DNA from 3 places in the Bacillus sp. KNSH39 genome. Region 1 is predicted to be linked to each of the others. Evidence: riboswitches for the same ligand, from Rfam matches in the RefSeq annotation. Region 1 holds a riboswitch; each other region holds the start of a gene.
What was found. Region 1 has a riboswitch for S-adenosylmethionine ahead of ACUL40_RS20695 (MetQ/NlpA family ABC transporter substrate-binding protein). Riboswitches for the same ligand answer to the same signal wherever they lie in the genome.
Positions count from the first base shown of each region.

Region 1 (7,009 bases):
AAAAATTGTACCAATCGTAAAGAAATCTACTAAATATCCCGTGGCAATAACCGCTACTGCTCCGCCAATGGATGTCCACACATGGTATTTTCCAATCTCATAACCAGCCTTTTCCTGCGCAACCTTTCGTGCTAACGAAGTCTTCTCAGTATTACGCTGCACAGCACCTAAAATGCCCATTACAATTTGAAGAATATATACATGCCATACTTCCGTGGCAATCGGAAAGCAAAGCATTAAGATTGCCATGGACCAAGCGTATATGATTAATAATTTTTTATCACCTACTTGATCAGATATCTTTCCCACTAGTGGATATACAAGTGCTGATGTTAAAGCAAATAAGCCATACGCCCAGCCAAATTGCGAGAAGCTATTTCCAACGTTTCGAAGCAATAATATATAAAAAGGAAATACCATACTTCCTGCCATCATGATGATACTTTGCGAAGCCACAAATCTTCTATATGTCATTTCGTATACTCCCTATAAAATAAATTCACAAATCTCTCTTCTGAATCTACTTCCTTCTTTTTCTTGAGAAATTCTTCAATACGAGGATATGCCCTCTTTAACTGCTCTTTCGTTGGATAAGAATAGTACGGCAAATAGTAACTACCGTTATGCTTTAAAGTAACATCAATCATCTTCCGAATGACATCCTCTGTTTTCTTTATCTCACTCTCTGAGCGTCCCTGGTTAATCAAAAGAACCAGCGCAAACATATCATCTTTCGCATAGGACAAAACTGCATTTTCATTCTTTTCCACGTAACGAATCGTAATGTTGAGTAAATTAAACTCTTCTTCATTTAATACGTTACGTAAATCATCTATATACTCCGTGAAAGCATCTATAGGCACAAAGTATTCTTGTAACACTTCGGTCCTATTTGGATTTTCATATTCCATAAAAGCACTATCTGATCTCATAACATTATTACGCGTCTCATACTTTCCATCTGTACGTTCAAAATAACCTCTTTGTATATCCCAAAATGTATTCTTTCCCCAATCACTATAACGTGATAATCCAAGTAAAAATTTCGGTACCGCTATAATATTTTCTTCCTTTAATTCACTGTACTCTTCTCTCATATTTTGATTTTGTGCCAAAGTATAATCTGTCACATACATCTCTTTTAAAAATGAATTTGGAGCAACAGAAATACGCGCTAAGTGCATACGAACATTTTCATCTCTTTTCACTTTCTCTTTGAAATAAGATACGTATTCTTTATAATCTATCATTCTCGTGTGCATTTCATATAATTCATCATCTGTTAACTTCAGCGTCACATCTAAAATAACTCCAAATAAACCGTAACCCCCAATGACATATGGAAATAACTCTGCATTTTCTTCTCTACTTACATTACGTACCGTGCCATCTGCCATTAACAATCTAAATGAATCTACTGTATCAATTAGTGCCTCATGACGAATATCACGCCCGTGTACATTTACACTTAATGAACCACCAACAGTAAAAATATTTTGAGACTGCATGACCTGTACCGCAAGGCCATATGGATTTATTTTCTTCTGAATATCATTCCACGTGACACCACTTTGAACTGTAATCTGCTTCTTCTCTGGATCAAATTCTAATATTTTATTATATCCTTTCATATCGAGCATCGTGCCATTTGGATAATATGTCTGTCCTCCTTGGCTATGTTGCATGCCTGCAATGGAAATTTTCTCTCCTGAAACTTTTGCATCTCGCACTAATTTTATTAACGAGTGCTCTTCCGTAGCACTTTCAACACGTTTTATTTTTGTCGGAAGCAATTTACCTACATCACTCATAATAGGATGATCAATTTGTTTTTTATACGTATGTACAGACGTTGCAAGCAAAACCGTATATGCAACAATGACCACTACTATCTTTCTTTTTTTCAAAGGACACTCTCCTTATTAGCAACAAAAAGAGATACCTGTTCTTTCAGGTACCTCTCTTGACAGTGATTACTTTGCTGCTGGCAATTGTATTGGATCAAATTTATCATACGATGTAAACTTCGCATCCGTAATAATGTGCGCTTTATCCTCACCATTGCTACTCATAACCATATCTATCTTTGCTGATTCATATTTAAAATCTTTTGTAATAATATATTCTCCATCTATTTCTTCTATCTTTGCATTTTGGCCTTGTAGCATTTGTTTCTGCTTTTCATCCATACTAGCTAACATACTCTCTGTCTCTTGCCCTTTTAATGCAAACTTCAGCTTATAATTATCTCCACTTTTCTCCATCTTCACTTTATTTAAAATTTCCGATGGAATCTCTAAATTATCTACCATTCCTTGAGTCGCATTCATTCCGTTAGCATTTAATTGTTCCTCTGGTACAGACATAACTTCACCCGTATTAGGATTTTTCAACTGACCAGCAATTTTGCCACCCACATCATAAACAACAACCTCTGTACCAGAAACATTCATTTCAGAACGAGAATTTTTTTTCTTCGGCTCTAATTGCATTTTGGCCTTTATTACATTCATCTCTGTTCCTTCAGCCTTTATTCCCACATCATATGTCATCGTTACATTTTCTTCGTTTTTAAAAGCTTCATTCGCTTTATTAAAAACATCCTTCGCTGTTAATTCCTTTTCTTTCTGCACAGCTTCTTTTTTCGGTTCATCAGTCTTTTTTGCTTTCTCATTACTACACCCTACTCCTAGACCGACTGCAAGTACTAAACTTGAAATTAAAATAATTTTTTTCATAACGTCCCCTCCTTCCCAAAAATAATATCATCTCTTTTCCTATGAAATCTATATAATTCGTAATATTCTTCTTTAAATTTATTTCCTATATAGCAACATGTTTGAGAAAAAGTTTAAATATGATGTAAATAATAACAACTCATTTCAGGAGGTCATTATGAAAGCTATTATTTGCACAAAGTATGGACCACCTAATGTTCTCCAACTTCAAAATATAGAAAAGCCTAAACCTAAAAAAAATGAAGTATTAGTTAAAATTCACGCAACAAGTGTATCGACTGGAGATTGTAGAATACGTGGCTTTAATAGCCCCCTCTTATTTTGGATTCCTATGCGGATCATATTAGGTTTCAGAAAACCGAGAAAACCTATACTTGGCGTAGAGTTATCCGGTGAAATCGAAGACATTGGAACAGATGTAACTCAATTTAAAAAAGGAGATCAAATTTTTGCATTAACAGAACTAAACCTTGGTGGTTATGCCGAATACACATGCGTGCATGAAAGTGGATTAATAGCATTAAAACCTACCAATGTGACATATGAAGAAGCTGCCGTTATTCCTTTTGGCGGAACTTCAGCATTGCACTTCCTTAGAAAAGGACAGATAAAAAAAGGGCAACGAGTACTTATATACGGCGCCTCTGGGTCAGTAGGGACAGCTGCCGTACAACTTGCGAAATACTTCGGGGCGACTGTCACAGCCATTTGTAGTAGTTCGAATTTCGATTTAGTAACAGCTTTAGGGGCAGACAACGTAATTGATTATATGAAAGAAGATTTTACTAAGCGGGGCGAGCACTATGACATTATATTTGATGCAGTTGGAAAATATAATAAGTCTCTTTGTACAGATGCATTAATGCCTAATGGAAAATATGTATCTGTGAACGGAATGATGGCAAAAGTCAGTAAAGAAGATATGAACCTACTAAAACAACTAGCTGAAACAGAAAAGCTAAAGCCTGTTATTGATAGAACTTACCGATTAGAAGAAATTGCTGAAGCTCATATATATGTAGAAAAAGGACATAAAAAGGGGAACGTTTCGATTACCATAAAATAAAATATTTTCTGAAAATAACATTGACAATTTTTTTTGTAAGATTTACTATTAGTACCATATTAAAAAACTACATACACATACTCTTATCAAGAGTGGCGGAGGGACTGGCCCGATGATGCCCGGCAACCGAGCTTATAACGTATAAGCTAAGGTGCTAATTCCTGCAAAACGAGTTTTCGTTTTGGAAGATAAGAGAGGAACCTATTTCGTCTATTCGGCACCTCTCTTATTTTGAGAGGTGCTTTTTATTTTGGAACGTATATGAAGGGGGAATCATAGATGAAGAAAGTATTATTAAGCATTGTAAGCGGAGCGGTACTATTATTAGGCGCATGTAGCGCAGGTTCAGATAAACAAGTAAAAGCGTTAGATGAGAAAAAGATTACTGTCGGTGTAACAGGCGGGCCGCATGAGCAGATTTTTGAAAAGGTAAAAGAAGTTGCAGCGAAAGATGGTCTCGAAATTGATATAAAAGTATTTAATGATTATGTAGCACCAAACGTATCCCTCGATGAAAAAAGCCTTGATGTAAATAGCTATCAAACGAAATCATATTTAGACGTATTTAAAGCTGAACGTAATATGAAATTAACCGAAGTATTTTCAACAGTAACATTCCCTATGGGCGTCTATTCTAAAGACATAAAAGATGTAAAAGAATTAAAAGATGGCGACGCAATCGCTGTCCCAAATGACCCAACGAATGAACTTCGTGCTTTAAAGTTATTTGAAAAAGCAGGGGTTTTAAAAGTGGATCCAAAAGCGACAGAAAAAGCGACTGCGAAAGATGTAATTGAAAATCCAAAAAAATTAAAGATTGTTGAGTTAGAGGCATCTCAATTACCAACACAACTAAGTGAAGTAAAAGCAGCTGCAATTAATACAAACTTTGCATTAGGTGCAAAATTAAGCCCTGCGAAAGATTCCATTTTCCGTGAAGGCAAAGATTCGCCTTATGTGAACTGGGTCGTTGTTCGTACTGAAAATAAAGATGATGTTGTTGTAAATAAATTAAAGAAAGCTTATCAATCTAAAGAAGTAAAAGAATTTATCGAGAAAAAATTTGATGGTTCTGTTTTACCGTCTTGGTAGGAGCTGACGATAATGATTGAATTAAAAAATGTATCCAAAGTATTTACAACAAAAAAGGGGAATGTGGAAGCTCTTAAGTCCACTTCCCTCCAAGTAAAAAAGGGCGAAGTATTTGGAATCATTGGATATAGTGGCGCTGGCAAAAGTACATTAATTCGCTGTGTAAATTTATTAGAAAAACCAACGACAGGAAATATTATTGTAAACGAGCAAGATTTAACAACACTGTCTACAAAAGAACTAGCAAAAGCGAGACAAAAAATCGGGATGATTTTTCAAGGATTCAATTTGCTCAAAACTGTTACCGTTTATGAAAATATCGCATTACCGTTACGCCTTGCTGGCGTTCCAAAATTAGAAATTGAAAAAAGGGTAGAAAAGTATTTACGTATTGTCGATCTTTTTAATCGAAAAGATGCCTATCCGAGTGAACTTTCTGGTGGCCAGAAACAACGTGTTGCCATTGCACGTGCACTATCACATGAACCGGAAGTGTTATTAAGCGACGAAGCAACGAGTGCTTTAGATCCAGAAACAACTGATTCTATTCTTGACCTATTATTAAAGATTAATGAGGAAATCGGGATTACAATTTTATTAATTACACATGAAATGAATGTCATCCAACGTATATGCGACCGAGTTGCTGTTATGGAACATGGAGCAGTAATTGAAAGCGGGACTGTGAAGGAGATCTTCACAAACCCACAACATGTAACAACGAAGAAATTTGTAAATAGTGCATTTGCAGCAAAAATCCCAGCTGAAGTACAAAAAGAACTACAAAGAACCGGAGAAATCGTAACACTTTCATTTATAGGAAATTCTTCTGGTGAACCAGCGTTAGCTATCGCTACAAAACGTTTCCAAGTGTATCCAAATATTTTATCCGGTAATATTACACAGTTAAAACATGAGGCATACGGGAAACTTGTCATTCATATGCAAGGGGAACAAAATGAAATCCACCGTGCTTTATCATTTTTACAAGAGCAAGGAATCATCGTAGAAGGAGGTAGAACAGATTATGGGAAACAAGTCCTTTTTGGATGAATGGGGTAAAGTCATATGGGAAGCAACCATTCAAACATTTCAAATGACATCTATTTCACTATTCATCTCTATCCTTATTGCACTACCACTTGGTGTCACACTTGTTTTAACAAGACCTGGTGGGCAGCACGAAAATAAAATCATTTACCCAATTCTTAATACAATTATTAATATCATTCGCTCTCTTCCATTTATCATTCTATTATTCTTCATTTTACCTTTTACAAAGTTTCTAATGGGAACCTCCATTGGTGTACAAGGCGTAATCGTACCGCTTGTCGTATTCACGGCCCCTTATATTGCACGATTAATGGAAACTGCTTTATTAGAAGTAGATCGCGGCGTTATTGAAGCCTATCAAGCGATGGGCGTTTCTACTATAAAAATTATTTGGCACGTTATGGTGAAAGAAGCTCGTCCCTCCCTTGTACTTGGATTAACAATTGCAACGATTGGCTTAATCGGCGCAACAGCAATGGCTGGTCTTGTAGGCGCTGGTGGGCTAGGGGACTTAGCATATCGCTTCGGACATTTACGCTATGAACCTGAAGTAATGTATGCAACTGTCTTTATTTTAATTATCCTCGTTCAAGGATTACAGTCTTTAGGGAATGGTATTGCACGAAGGTTGAAGAAAGATTAAAAAAGAAGGTATCTCACTAAGGTGAGATACCTTCTTTTTTATCTTTTAAATCCACCTTCTGAATGAATAACTTGCCCAGTAATCCACTCAGCTTCTTCACTTACTAAAAATTTAATGAGTCTAGCTGCATCCTTTGGCTCACCAATTCTGCCAAAAGGAAACATCGGCTTTAACCCTTGTTTTATCTCTTCAGTCATCCATCCTGTATCAGTTGGTCCTGGATTAATTGCATTCACTGTTATTCCTAAATGAGCTACCTCTGCTGACAACGTACTAGTAAGAGCATCAATAGCTCCCTTCGTTGTTGCATACGCTAGTTCTCCTACCATAGGACCTTGAAATTGCCCCGAAGTCATATTCACAATTCTACCACCAGATTTTTTATCAAATCCTCGGGCAAATTGACTACTGAGCAAT
Region 1 covers NZ_JBQXYO010000001.1:4,031,322-4,038,330, reverse strand. Annotated here, with positions in the region: gene ACUL40_RS20715 (MFS transporter) at 1-474, opposite strand, end outside; gene ACUL40_RS20710 (FAD-binding oxidoreductase) at 471-1,907, opposite strand; gene ACUL40_RS20705 (DUF6612 family protein) at 1,974-2,738, opposite strand; gene ACUL40_RS20700 (NAD(P)-dependent alcohol dehydrogenase) at 2,896-3,804, shown strand; SAM riboswitch class I at 3,885-3,999, shown strand; gene ACUL40_RS20695 (MetQ/NlpA family ABC transporter substrate-binding protein) at 4,084-4,896, shown strand; gene ACUL40_RS20690 (methionine ABC transporter ATP-binding protein) at 4,909-5,949, shown strand; gene ACUL40_RS20685 (methionine ABC transporter permease) at 5,924-6,592, shown strand; gene ACUL40_RS20680 (SDR family oxidoreductase) at 6,631-7,009, opposite strand, start outside.

Region 2 (7,009 bases), 890 kb from region 1:
ATAAGGTTAAGCATTGTTTTATTTCTATATTAATTATATCAAAAATAAACATAACTAAACAGACTTGTAATAAAAACCCATAAAAATTAATATATGGTTATACAGTGTTTTAACTGTATAATGATTTTAAGAATTCCCCTTAAAATCAACTCACTCACATACCTTTATACAGCAATTGTTCCCCAATTCTGTATATCAAAAAAACCTTTCATTCATTTGAAAGGTCTTTTTGAGCCTGCACATATTCTTCTTTCGTATTTACATTTATAAACCAATCCGCATTCGCTTGTACATCTTCTCCAGAAACATACTTCACATTACATTGTGATAAAAGCTGCCCCATACTTCTTTTTTCTTCCTGAAGTAAAGCATAAATCTTTTCTTTCACGCGGTTATGATACGCCGCAAGTAGCGGTTGTTTTCTTCCATTAATAATAGGTACAACCGCATCATATTCATTGTTCGTTTGCTCTAGTAAAATGGTAAACCATTCATGCGACACGTTTGGTGCATCGCAAGGCATAATAGCGTACCAATCTGCTTCTATGTATTCCATTCCTGATACAATGCCGGCCAGCGGTCCATTCCCTTTATAGTGCGGAATGTCTTCTATAACAGGTACTTGTACGAATTGCTCTACTCGCTCTTTTATATCAGTATGGCTAATTACTACAATGTCTTGCAAAGTATTTCCCATCACTTTCACAATATGCTCAACAAAAGTAGTTCCCTTCCAAATTGCTAACGCTTTCGGCTCACCGAATCTACTCGACATACCACCTGCTAATACAATTCCAGCATACTTACTCATTGGCGATGCAGCTCAAATGTAATATGACCTAATTCCGGTAAAATTAATTTATTCATCGCAAGGCGAACCGCTCCGCTAGACCCTGGCATCGAGAAGACTACTTTGCGCCCAATTGTACCACCAATCGCTCTACTTAACATTGCGCTGCTTCCGATATCTTCTAAATAACTAATCATACGGAACAGCTCACCAAATCCAACAATTTCTTTATCTAATAACGCTGATACTGCTTCAATTGTGACATCGCGTTTCGTAATACCAGTACCGCCATTTGTTAATACAACATCTACATCTTCCTTATGATAACCAGCTAACACTGCTTGCTGAATACTTTCTTTATCATCTTTTACAATTTCATAAGAAGTTACTTTATGTCCCGCTTCTTTTAACAATTCATGTAATAGTTGTCCGCTCTTATCTGTTTCTTCCGTACGTGTATCGGAAATCGTCACGATCTTGCAACGCACTTCTTTTGGAGCTTGTTTTTTATGTTCAGTTACACTCATTTTTTATCTTTCCTTTCTTAAAGACTTTTCTTCATTTTATCATACATACCTTTACACAATTATGTATGAAGCCAATCATGCGCCATGATACAATATAAGTATACTAACCCACAAAAAGGAAAGTGCCCTTTCTTATACTCCTAGACTACACATCTTTAGCTACTCTTTATATTTTCTACATAATAGAATTCAATTTTAAAACTTGTACTAAAAAATAAATTGGAGGTCTACATAGTATGGAACTTTATAAAAAATTAACAACAACATTTATCCTCTTATTCATCGCTTCAATCACTGTCGGCTTTTCCTTAAAAGGCGCAATTCCATACGCTACATTAGTAAGCATTATATTCGCGACACTATTTTTACTAAGTAGTGCATTTTGCGCAGGTAAAGCACGTCAAATGAAAGGTTGATTACATATGTTCCAGAAGAAATCAATCCTTTGTAAATCATGTGAAAAGGAAATACAAAAGGAGGACTTACATTGTTTGAATCAAACCGTATCCAGTTACGAAAGTTTTCCGAAGATGATATTCTAACATATTATAAATGGCATAATGATATAGACGTTATGAGTTCAACTACTCTCACTCTTGATAAACCTTCCCTTCAAGACACAGAAAAACTTTGCCAGCAATTTATTCATTCTTCGGACTCTAAGAGCTATATCATTGAAGAAAAATCTACGCATCTTTCAATTGGTATTACTTCTTTAATTCATATTGATTCGTATAATCGAAACGCTGAATGTATTATTGATATTGGTAACAAGGATTACTGGGGGCAAGGTTATGGGAAGGAAGCTTTCACCTTATTATTGGATTATGCATTTTTAGAATTAAATTTACATCGCCTTTCTTTACGAGTATTTTCTTTTAACGATAGAGCAATTAAATTATATAAATCACTCGGTTTTCAACATGAAGGAACTTGTAAAGAAGCTATATTCCGCAATGGCAATTGGCATGACATTGAACTCTTCGCTTTATTCCAACGTAATTATAAATAAAAAAAGCTTTGCGCTCACCGCGCAAAGCTTTTTTTCATATATTATAGACCAGCTTGCTCTTTTAAAGCTGCTGCTTTGTCTGTACGTTCCCATGATAGATCTACATCAGTACGTCCAAAGTGGCCGTAAGCTGCTGTTTGTTTGTAAATTGGGCGACGTAAGTCTAGCATTTTAATAATACCAGCTGGGCGAAGATCGAAGTTGTTACGAACTAGCTCTACTAGTACGTCTTCAGATACTTTACCAGTGCCGAATGTATCAACTGAAATTGATACTGGTTGTGCTACACCGATTGCGTATGCAAGTTGTACTTCTGCTTTTTCAGCAAGACCAGCTGCTACGATGTTTTTCGCAACATAACGAGCTGCATATGCTGCAGAACGGTCAACTTTCGTTGCATCTTTACCAGAGAATGCACCGCCACCGTGGCGAGCGTATCCACCGTAAGTATCAACGATGATTTTACGTCCTGTTAAACCAGCATCACCTTGTGGTCCACCAATTACGAAGCGGCCAGTTGGGTTAATGAAGAATTTCGTTTCTCCATCCATTAATTCTGCTGGTACTACAGCTTTAATTACGTGCTCTTTTAAGTCGCGATCGATTTCTTCCCATGTAACATCTGGGTGATGTTGTGTAGAAATTACGATAGTATCAACACGTACTGGTTTACCATTTTCATCATACTCAACTGTAACTTGCGTTTTTCCATCCGGACGTAAGTATGATAATGTATCATCTTTACGTACTTCAGTTAAACGGCGAGCTAATTTGTGAGCAAGCGAGATTGGAAGTGGCATTAACTCTTGTGTTTCATTACATGCGAAACCAAACATTAAACCTTGGTCTCCTGCACCAATTGCCTCAATCTCAGCGTCAGTCATTTGACCTTCGCGTGCTTCTAGCGCTTGGTCAACACCCATAGCGATGTCAGCAGATTGCTCATCGATAGATGTTAAAACTGCACAAGTTTCTGCATCGAATCCGTATTTTGCGCGTGTGTAACCAATGCCTTGAATTGTTTCACGAACGATTTTTGGAATATCTACGTAAGTAGAAGTCGTAATTTCCCCCGCTACCAATACTAAACCAGTTGTTACAGTTGTTTCACAAGCTACACGTGCATTTGCGTCTTTTGATAAGATCGCATCTAAAATTGAATCAGAAATTTGGTCACAAATTTTATCTGGATGTCCTTCAGTTACAGACTCAGATGTGAACAGATGACGTTTTTTTGTCATGTGGTAAACCTCCCTACAGTAATTGTATATATTGTACGGAACTCATCCTTAATTTGCCACAAACTGCGACATACATTTATTCTCCCACACAAGCATACAGAAAAACCTTTCCTACTTTACATAGAGGAAAGGTTTAATTTGCTACTTGCATACTGCTTTTTGCCCTTCGCTCTTATCGTTCGAGACCTGTAGCCTCGCACAGGTTTTAGCACCTATTCACCTGTATTTACCACTACAAGTGAGGTTGCTGGGCTTCATCGGGCCTGTCCCTCCGCCAGCTCGGGATAAGAGAGTATCCGTCCCAACCTATACTAAAGAAATGATATTCATTTGTCAATTAATATTCACATTTTCCTGAAAGTTTTTCTCAATACGCCTGAAATGAAATATTAATAGGGAAATAATGCATTCACACAAACAAAAAGAAATAAATAGTATACATTATTTATATAATTGTGTTATACTCTTGTTGGGGATTACGAGAAATATTTCATTAAATGAAAAGGATGGTATATAAATATGAGTACTGTGAATGTCCAAATTGGTTTACACGAATTATTGAACGGAAGCAATGCACAGATTCAACTAAGTGTTCCGCAATTAGTGGAAAAAGTATTAATGCGAAATGAAGGGAAATTAACTTCGACTGGTGCCGTTTCTGCTTCAACTGGAAAATATACAGGACGTTCTCCTAAAGATAAATTTATTGTGAAAGAAGCATCGGTTGCTGACAAAATTGCTTGGGGAGCTGTGAACCAACCGATTTCTGAAGAACATTTTAATAAATTATATACTAAAGTTTTAGAATACTTAAAAGAAAAAGAAGAGTTATTCGTCTTCAAAGGATTTGCAGGCGCTGACCGCAATTACCGCCTACCAATTCAAGTTATTAACGAATATGCATGGCACAATTTATTTGTACATCAATTATTCATTCGTCCAACTGAAGAAGAATTAACAACTCATGAATCAGAGTTCACAATTGTTTCTGCACCGAATTTCAAAGCTGATCCAGCTGTTGACGGTACAAACTCTGAAGCATTCATTATGGTTTCATTCGAAAAACGTATCGTACTAATTGGTGGTACAGAATACGCTGGAGAAATGAAAAAATCAATCTTCTCTATTATGAACTTCTTATTACCTGAACAAGATATTCTTTCTATGCATTGCTCTGCAAACGTAGGTGAAGAAGGCGACGTAGCACTATTCTTCGGTTTATCTGGAACAGGTAAAACAACATTATCTGCTGATCCAAACCGTAAACTAATCGGTGATGATGAGCACGGTTGGTCTGATAACGGTGTATTCAATATTGAAGGCGGTTGCTACGCGAAATGTGTAAACCTTTCTCACGAGAAAGAACCACAAATTTTCGATGCAATCACATTTGGATCTGTTTTAGAAAACGTTATCATTAATGACCAAACACGTATCGCCGACTACAACGATACTACTTTAACAGAAAATACTCGTGCTGCATACCCTATGCATGCGATCGACAATATCGTACTGCCAAGTGTTGCTGGACACCCAAATACAATTATTTTCTTAACTGCTGATGCATCTGGCGTATTGCCTCCAATCAGTAAGTTATCAAAAGAGCAAGCTATGTATCATTTCTTAAGTGGTTACACTAGTAAACTAGCAGGAACAGAGCGCGGCGTTACATCTCCGCAAGCAACATTCTCAACTTGCTTCGGTTCACCATTCTTACCACTTGATGCATCTCGCTATGCTGAAATGCTTGGTGAAAAAATCGAGAAACACGATGCGAAAGTATTCTTAGTAAACACTGGCTGGACTGGTGGCGAATACGGCGTTGGTAAACGTATGAACTTAGGTTACACTCGTGCAATGATTCAAGCAGCATTAAACGGTGAACTTGCGAAAACTGAAACAGCTAAACATGACATCTTCGGTCTTGAAGTTCCACTTCACGTACCAGGTGTACCTGACGAAGTGTTAATGCCTGAACAAACTTGGGCTGATAAAGCTGCTTACAAAGCAAAAGCAATCGAACTTGCAAATGAATTCAAAGCTAACTTCAAAAAGTTCGACAGCGTATCTGAAGACATTATTAACTTAGGCGGTCCAATCGCTTAAATTAAAACTTTTTGTTGGAATAACCCTTTACTCATATGAATAAGTGTCGTGTAACCGTAAAGTTTCGCGTACTCACCGACAAAACCCAATGCGGCTTAACGGTTACACACACTTACATAAAAAAGAAGCTTACGTGAAAACGTAAGCTTCTTTCTATATCTTATATAAAGTGAAACGCTAATCTCTTCATCTGTGACCTAGATTATAAAATTACAGCTTCGAATATATACATTATATCCCTACTCACTACATCTCTCGGGTTTCACATCGTATGGGGCTAAAAAAGGCCCTGACCGCTTCTATTCGTGACTGGATCATCTATTCCATCTAAAAAGAAGTCTTTTATCTTTTTAGCTCTTTGTTAGTTCTTTCTCATCTTTCATGCTATAGTAACCTAAATTCACAACGATTAAGAAATACCCACCCATAATCCCTACTGCAAACGCCCACATAACCATGTGGTGCTCAATTTCGTACATAATAATAGCACCCAAAATGGCAGCTGCAAAACGGTTAAACATACCGAGTGTCGGTGCTTTCGTCTTCTTTACAATACTATCTCCAAGCTTCTCAATTCTTCTGCCTAAAAGCCAAACGCAATACATACTTACAATAAGCCCAATTCCAGCGCCTAAAAAGTGTGCTGAAAACGGTGTTAACATCCAACCTAGTAACAAAATACCTAGTATATAATACGATTGGATTTTAAATGATCTTAGTGACATACTAATCATGCTGTACCTCTCTTCATTCGTTCTTATCTATCCAACAAAAAATTTCTTTCAAATTCATATTCCTTACATTCATTTCATTCAAATTAAAAACAACATAAACAGTATGTTTATGTTGTTTAAATGTTTTTAGAAAATAATATTATACAAGATTTCAAACATCATATTCTCATATTTTGTGACGGTTTTTCAAACTTTTTCCGTCCATTTATGAAAAAAATGATATCAATCTATGAACATACGGATATGATGTAATAAGCACACAAATAAAGGGGGCATCTAATGATTTATTTTTTAATGGCTCTCATTCACCTCATTATCCCTGCACTTATTGGACTTTCATTGTATTGGTACACGAAAAATCATAGCATTTTTTACGCTGTCCTCGGTGTTCTTCTTCCAGGTATTATTCTTATTACACTCTTCCGTATTCCATTTTTAAACTTAATTCCACTTATTACTGCTATCTTGTTTCTCATCTTCTTACCAAAAATAAAAAAATAGGAAAGCAGATCATAGGTGATCTGTTTTCCTATTTTGATATAGGTTCCTCTGCAATAGAATGAACTTTTACTTTCTCCGATTTCACAAACCATAGACCG
Region 2 covers NZ_JBQXYO010000001.1:3,139,700-3,146,708, forward strand. Annotated here, with positions in the region: gene ACUL40_RS16055 (molybdenum cofactor guanylyltransferase) at 209-811, opposite strand; gene ACUL40_RS16060 (MogA/MoaB family molybdenum cofactor biosynthesis protein) at 808-1,317, opposite strand; gene ACUL40_RS16065 (hypothetical protein) at 1,554-1,733, shown strand; gene ACUL40_RS16070 (GNAT family N-acetyltransferase) at 1,805-2,329, shown strand; gene metK (methionine adenosyltransferase) at 2,371-3,570, opposite strand; SAM riboswitch class I at 3,740-3,861, opposite strand; gene pckA (phosphoenolpyruvate carboxykinase (ATP)) at 4,090-5,676, shown strand; gene ACUL40_RS16085 (ATP synthase subunit I) at 6,027-6,410, opposite strand; gene ACUL40_RS16090 (hypothetical protein) at 6,690-6,911, shown strand; gene ACUL40_RS16095 (DMT family transporter) at 6,940-7,009, opposite strand, start outside.
Region 2: it holds a riboswitch for S-adenosylmethionine, as region 1 does, so the genes downstream of both, metK (methionine adenosyltransferase) here and ACUL40_RS20695 (MetQ/NlpA family ABC transporter substrate-binding protein) in region 1, are expected to answer to the same signal.

Region 3 (7,009 bases), 160 kb from region 1:
GAAGAGAAATGTTCGCATCACAACGTAAGGAACCTTCTTCCATCTTACAATCAGATACACCAGTGTATTGAATGATTGATTTTAACTTCTCTAAGTATGCATATGCTTCTTCTGGCGTACGCATATCTGGCTCAGATACGATCTCGATTAAAGGCATACCTTGACGGTTGTAGTCTACTAATGAACCATCAGCTGTATGCGTTGATTTACCAGCATCTTCTTCTAAATGAAGACGTGTAATACCGATACGTTTCTTTTTGCCGTCTACTTCGATTTCAATCCAACCATTTTCACCAATTGGCTTATCAAATTGAGAGATTTGGTAAGCTTTCGGGTTATCTGGATAGAAATAGTTTTTACGGTCAAACTTCGTTTCCGTTGCGATTTCACAGTTTAATGCCATTGCAGCTTTCATCGCAAAGTTAACTGCTTCTTTATTTAAAGTAGGAAGTACCCCTGGGTATCCTAAGTCAATTACACTTGTTTGTGTATTTGGCTCCGCTCCGAATTCTGTTGGACTCGCAGAGAAAATTTTCGAATTTGTTTTTAACTCAACGTGAACCTCTAAACCAATAATTGTTTCTAAATTCATCTATGCTCGCCTCCTTACAGACTTGCTTTTTTTGTATGATAGTCTGTTGCTTGCTCAAACGCATGTGCAACGCGGTAAATTGTCGCTTCATCGAAGTGTTTACCAATAATTTGTAGACCAAGTGGCATGTTGTTAGCACCGAATCCACATGGAACTGAAATCGCTGGAACACCCGCTAAGTTTACTGGGATTGTTAAAATGTCATTTGCATACATTGTCATTGGATCGTCAACTTTTTCTCCCACTTTAAATGCCGGAGTTGGTGTTGTTGGTCCAATAATAACATCATAGTTAGCAAATACATTTTCAAAGTCGTTCTTAATTAATGTACGTACTTGTTGTGCTTTTTTGTAATATGCATCATAGTAACCAGAGCTAAGAGCAAATGTACCAAGCATAATACGACGTTTAACTTCATCACCGAAACCTTCACTACGTGTGTTTTTGTAAAGATCTAATAAGTTATTTACATTATCAGAACGAACACCGTAACGCACGCCATCAAAGCGTGAAAGGTTAGCAGATGCTTCAGAAGAAGATAGTAAGTAATACGTTGCTAGAGCGTATTTAGAGTGTGGAAGAGATACTTCCTCCCAAGTTGCGCCCATACCTTCTAATACTTTTAAAGCAGCTAGTACTGACTCACGAGCTTCTTCGCCAACACCTTCGCCTAAGTATTCTTTCGGTACAGCAATGCGTAAACCTTTAACATCGCCTGTTAAACCAGCTAAATAGTTTCCAACTTCAACGTTTGCAGAAGTTGCATCCATGCGGTCAATACCTGAAATAGCTTGTAATAAGTATGCATTGTCTTCTACTGTACGTGTAATCGGTCCGATTTGGTCAAGTGAAGATGCGAATGCTACTAATCCGTAACGAGATACGCGTCCGTAAGTTGGTTTTAAACCTACAACACCGCAATATGCAGCTGGCTGACGGATAGAACCACCCGTATCAGAACCTAGAGAGAATAGTACTTCTCCTGCTGCTACAGCTGCTGCAGAACCACCACTAGATCCGCCTGGAACGTAATCTAAGTTCCATGGGTTTTTCGTAGCGTAGAATCCTGAGTTTTCATTTGAAGAACCCATTGCGAACTCGTCCATGTTTAATTTACCGATTGTAATTGTGTCAGCAGCTTTTAGCTTTTGCACAACTGTCGCATCATAAATTGGATCGAAGTTTGCTAATATTTTGCTTGCACAAGTTGTACGAAGACCGTTAGTTACAATGTTATCTTTTACACCAATTGGCATACCGAATAATAAACCATTATCTTCAGCGCCGATTTTTGCATCTAATTCTTTCGCTTTTGCGCGTGCATTTTCTTCATCTAATGTAAGAAAGGCTTTTACGTTATCTTCAACATCCGCAATACGTTTGTAAGATTCTTCTACTAAATCCGTAACGGAAATTTCTTTGTTGTTTAACTTCTTATGTAACTCTGATACTGAATGATCAAATAATGACATCGAAATTCCCCTCCTCTATTCTAATACTGCTGGAACACGGATTTGATTATCTTTGTGATCCGGTGCATTTTTTAATACTTCTTCAACTGGTAAACCTTTTTCTGGTACATCTTCACGCATAACATTTTTCATAGTTAATACATGAGTTGTTGGTTTTACATCTGTTGTATCTAATTCATTTAACTGTTCTGCAAATGTAACAATTGCATCTAGTTGTTTTTGAAATTTTTCTGCTTCTTGATCAGTAATTGCAAGACGTGCTAAATGTGCTACGTGCTTTACATTCTCAACGGAAATTCTTGACACGGCTAGGCCACCTCCATAATATATCGTTCAATCTACAATACTATTGATGATACCAAATTTTCAGTACTTCAAGCAAGTCAACACAGAGTACTTACGCCATTTTTACATAAAAAAAGAAAGGCAAATGCCTTTCTTTACAATTTACTCTTTATCTAACGGTTTATTTTTTGGAAATCTCTCGTTATCTTCTTCATTATCACGAATTGTTTTTTGTAATACAAAACAAGACATCGTTAAAAATAATGTTCCAATTAAATAGTATCCTTTTACACTAAGCGTTTCATCTAACGTATAAATCCCAATTAGCATACCTGAAAGCGCACAAACAAATGAAGTCCATGCTAAAAATGTGAACGCTTGCGTATTACGTCTTCTCATCGTTCTCCCCCTCGTTAGCTGTATACCCATTATAGATAAGTATATTTACCATGATGGATTTTTATGTAAATTCTAGTTTTATATTTATAAATCTATCATAAAAGAATAATATTTTAAAGAAAGTTTTCTGCCTAATCTGAAAAAACAATCTAAACAATTGGTTTTTCAGATTACCTTACTGTTCGCTAGCTATTTTCATTCATAAAAAAAGACCAGGAAAACTCCTGGTCCATTACTCTACTTAACAAACATTGGATTCTACGTTATACAAAATTGGAAGGTACAGAATTAGGGTTTGTTTGTTAAGTTTATATGTTGAACGAACTAACAGCGGAGGGGTTCCTTCTGTTAGTCCATTAAACCCAGTCATTATTTTACGATTTTTTCAAGCTCCTCAAGTGAAAGATCTACTGAAATTGAACCATCATTTGTTTCTTTCTTAATTGCATCTGTTACTTCTTTTGAATGGTATAATTCAATTACTTTTTTCAGTGTTGGATCATCTTTATCTTTCGTACGAGCTGCGAAAATATTAATATAAGGCTTCGCATTTTCATTCTTTGGATCTTCTAAGAAAATAGGATCCTTCGCTGGATCTAATCCAGCTTGACCAGCAACACCGTTATTAATAACTGATGCCGCTACATCTTTTAACACACGAGGTGTTTGCTGTGCGATAACCGGTGTAATTTTTAATTTCTTCGGATTTTCAGCAATACCACTTGGATCTCCAAATAGACCAAAATCCTTTTTCAGCTTTAATAATCCAGCTGCATCAAGAAGTTTTAATGCACGTGCTTGGTTCGTTGGATCGTTTGGAATTGCAATTTCTGAACCATCTGGGATTTCATTTGATTTCTTATATTTTTCAGAGTATAAACCCATTGGTGCAATTTGTGTTGTACCAACAGCTGTAATATCTAACTTATGTTCCTTTTTAAATTGCTCTAAGAACGCAATATGCTGGAATGAGTTTAGTTCAATATCTCCATCAGCTAACGCTTTATTTGGCGTTGTGTAATCAGAGAACTCAATCAGTTTAACTTTAATCCCTTCTTTTTCAGCTTTTCCCTTTACAATTTCCCAAGCGTTTCCATCCGTTCCAGTTACACCAATGCGAACTGTTTTCTCTTTTGCTCCTGCATCCGAGCAGCCACTTAACGCCGAAATCCCTACAATCGCTGATAATGCAAATGCTAAAATTTTCTTCATTTTCTTTTCCTCTCTTCCTTTTTATGATCTGCGTAACAAGACTTTCGCAAAGTAATTCCCTAAATTTTGAGCTATCTGTACGAGAATAATAAGTAACACGACCGTTACGAACATAACTGATGTATCAAAACGTTGATAACCATATGTCATTGCTAAATCACCAAGACCGCCACCACCGACAAGCCCAGCAACTGCAGAAAATTCAATTAAACCAACTGTCATAAATGTGACACCTAAGATTAATGGCGCTAACGCTTCTGGTACAAGGATTTCAAAAACAATTCTAATTGGCGAGGCGCCCATTGCTTGCGCTGCTTCAATTACTCCTTTCGGAACGGAAACAAGGTTTGTTTCAACCATTCTAGCAATACCAATTGATGCGACTAACGTCATCGGGAAAATTGCTGCTGCTGTTCCAATCGTCGTTCCGATAACACTTCTCGTTAGTGGACTTAACGCTACTAAAAAGATAATGAATGGTACCGGACGAATTGTATTAATTATGATGTTAAGAATAGAAAAGACCCATTTATTTTCTAAAAAGTTTCCTTTTCTCGTTACATATAAAAGTAAACCTAGAGGTATACCAAGAATTGTAGCAAATATAAGGGTTACAATTACCATTAAGAGGGTATCCCCCGTCGCATCTAGTATGCGCGGCCAAAATATACTCCAATCAACTCGCATGAGCTTCTACCTCCTTCAGCTGCACTTGCAGTCTTAGATGTTGTAATGCTTTTTGAATTTCCCTCTGCTCCCCTTGCAACTCTACAAGAAGATTTCCAAATAGCACATTTTGAAGTTCAATAATATTTCCGTACAGTACATTTACATCGACGTTATAGTTTTTTGCGATATATGATAGTACCGGCTGTCCTGTCTCCTCACCAGTAAATGTTAGACGATAAATTTGACCACCATTTTGAATTTTCGCTAGAACACTTTCCGGTAAATGATCATTAATGACAGAACGTACAAAGTTTTGAGTCGTCTTTGTTTTTGGTTGCGTGAAAACATCAAACAGTTTTCCTTCTTCAATAACTTTTCCCTTCTCCATTACAGCTACACGGTGACAAATTTCTTTCACAACATGCATTTCATGTGTAATAAGAAGAATTGTTAAATTGTATTCTCTATTTACTTTCTTTAATAAGTTTAGAATTTCTGTCGTTGTTTCTGGATCTAAGGCTGATGTTGCCTCATCACATATAAGAATATCTGGCGATGTCGCAAGTGCTCTAGCAATGCCCACACGCTGCTTTTGTCCACCTGATAGCTGCTCTGGGTAATAGTTTGCTTTATCTTCTAACCCTACAAACTTCAGCAGTTCATTTACTCTTTCTTTTATCTCATTCTTTGGTACTTTCGCTAACTTTAATGGATAAGCAATATTTCCAAATACTGTTCTTGAATTAAATAAATTAAAACTTTGGAAAATCATTCCGATTCTTTGTCTCAGTTTACGTAATTCTTTCGTCGATAATGATGTAATATCTTTATCATCTATTGAAATCGTTCCTGCCGTCGGTCTCTCTAACATATTTACTAAGCGTAATAACGTACTCTTTCCAGCGCCACTAAAACCAATAATGCCAAAAATTTCGCCTTTCTCAACTGATAATGTTACATCCTCCACCGCATGAACAGATTGCCCAGCTGATTCATACACTTTACTTACATTGTTAAAAGAAATCATTTTTTCCCCTCCTATATGCTGTAAAAACTTGAAGCAGAGCTTTCGAGGTAAAATAAAAAGTGCTCTCCTTCTTATCAACCATAAAGATAAGAAGGAGAGCACTTATATGTACTCGTTCACATCTTCTCATCTTCCAAGCCTTTATATGGCTTGCTGGAGTTAGCACGGTATTAAAAAAACCCGTTGCTGAGGTATCGTAGGGCCAGTCCCTCCACCTCTCTGGATAAGAATGTATCGATTTAATTGTCGTTTAATTAATTCTCATTATAGAACTCAGAATAATAAGAGTCAATACATTTTTTAGAAAAATATTAATTATTCCTTTATTAAAATTTTCAGATGAAAATTCATGAGAAAATAGTAACTTTCAAGGTTATTTAAAATTCTTCTTCCTCATATTTTTAAACAGGAGAATCTTCTCTACGAATTGAATAAATTTATTTGAATATGAAACTCGGAGGAAGATAAATATATGAAAACAGCTCTTTTACTCATCGATATTCAAAACGATTATTTTCCAAATGGAAAGATGGAATTGCGTAATCCAGTAGAAGCAAGCGAATATGCTAATCAGTTATTACAACACTTTAGAACAAACAGCGAACCTATTTTTCATATCCAACACGTAGCTATAAAAGATGACGCTACTTTTTTCCTACCTAATACAGAAGGTGTACATATTCACGAAAGCGTACGTCCACTTAGAGAAGAAACAGTTATAGTCAAACATTATCCAAATAGCTTCCGAGAAACTAATCTTCTAGAGCAATTAAAACGTTTAAATATTGAACATGTCGTTGTATGTGGGATGATGACTCATATGTGTATCGATGCTACAGTAAGGGCTGCATTCGATTTTGGCTTTCAATGTACCGTTATACATGATGCTTGTGCTACAAAAGACCTGTCTTTTAAGAACGCTACTATACCAGCTGTTTACATTCACAATACAATTTTAGCTAGTTTAAATGGCGTATATGCAAATGTAATAAGCACGCAAGAATTTTTAGCTACATAAAAAAACACTCCTTTCAGTGAGCAAAACCGAAAGGAGTGTTCCTTGTCGAACCATAGATTTTCTTTCAAATTGTATTATACAGGAAATTCTCAAAATGAATACTAAAAAATATGACTAATAAGTCAACTTTTCTCATCATTTTATTTCTGTTCACATGTTTATCCCGCTATTAATAGGTTTTAGCTCATTCCCTTCGAACGATGGTAATATATAGGATTTCAATTTTAAAAGGAGCTCTTCACATTCTGTGAAGAGCTCCTCTACTATTTCTTATAAAGTTTCAGAAGTAGTTTTTGCTTGCATGTGAAGTGCTAAGTAATCAGGTCCACCAGCTT
Region 3 covers NZ_JBQXYO010000001.1:4,193,173-4,200,181, reverse strand. Annotated here, with positions in the region: gene gatB (Asp-tRNA(Asn)/Glu-tRNA(Gln) amidotransferase subunit GatB) at 1-592, opposite strand, end outside; gene gatA (Asp-tRNA(Asn)/Glu-tRNA(Gln) amidotransferase subunit GatA) at 607-2,064, opposite strand; gene gatC (Asp-tRNA(Asn)/Glu-tRNA(Gln) amidotransferase subunit GatC) at 2,080-2,370, opposite strand; gene ACUL40_RS21515 (YiaA/YiaB family inner membrane protein) at 2,512-2,748, opposite strand; gene ACUL40_RS21510 (MetQ/NlpA family ABC transporter substrate-binding protein) at 3,118-3,960, opposite strand; gene ACUL40_RS21505 (methionine ABC transporter permease) at 3,982-4,647, opposite strand; gene ACUL40_RS21500 (methionine ABC transporter ATP-binding protein) at 4,637-5,656, opposite strand; SAM riboswitch class I at 5,780-5,886, opposite strand; partial or broken gene ACUL40_RS21495 (cysteine hydrolase family protein) at 6,129-6,694, shown strand; gene pruA (L-glutamate gamma-semialdehyde dehydrogenase) at 6,945-7,009, opposite strand, start outside.
Region 3: it holds a riboswitch for S-adenosylmethionine, as region 1 does, so the genes downstream of both, ACUL40_RS21500 (methionine ABC transporter ATP-binding protein) here and ACUL40_RS20695 (MetQ/NlpA family ABC transporter substrate-binding protein) in region 1, are expected to answer to the same signal.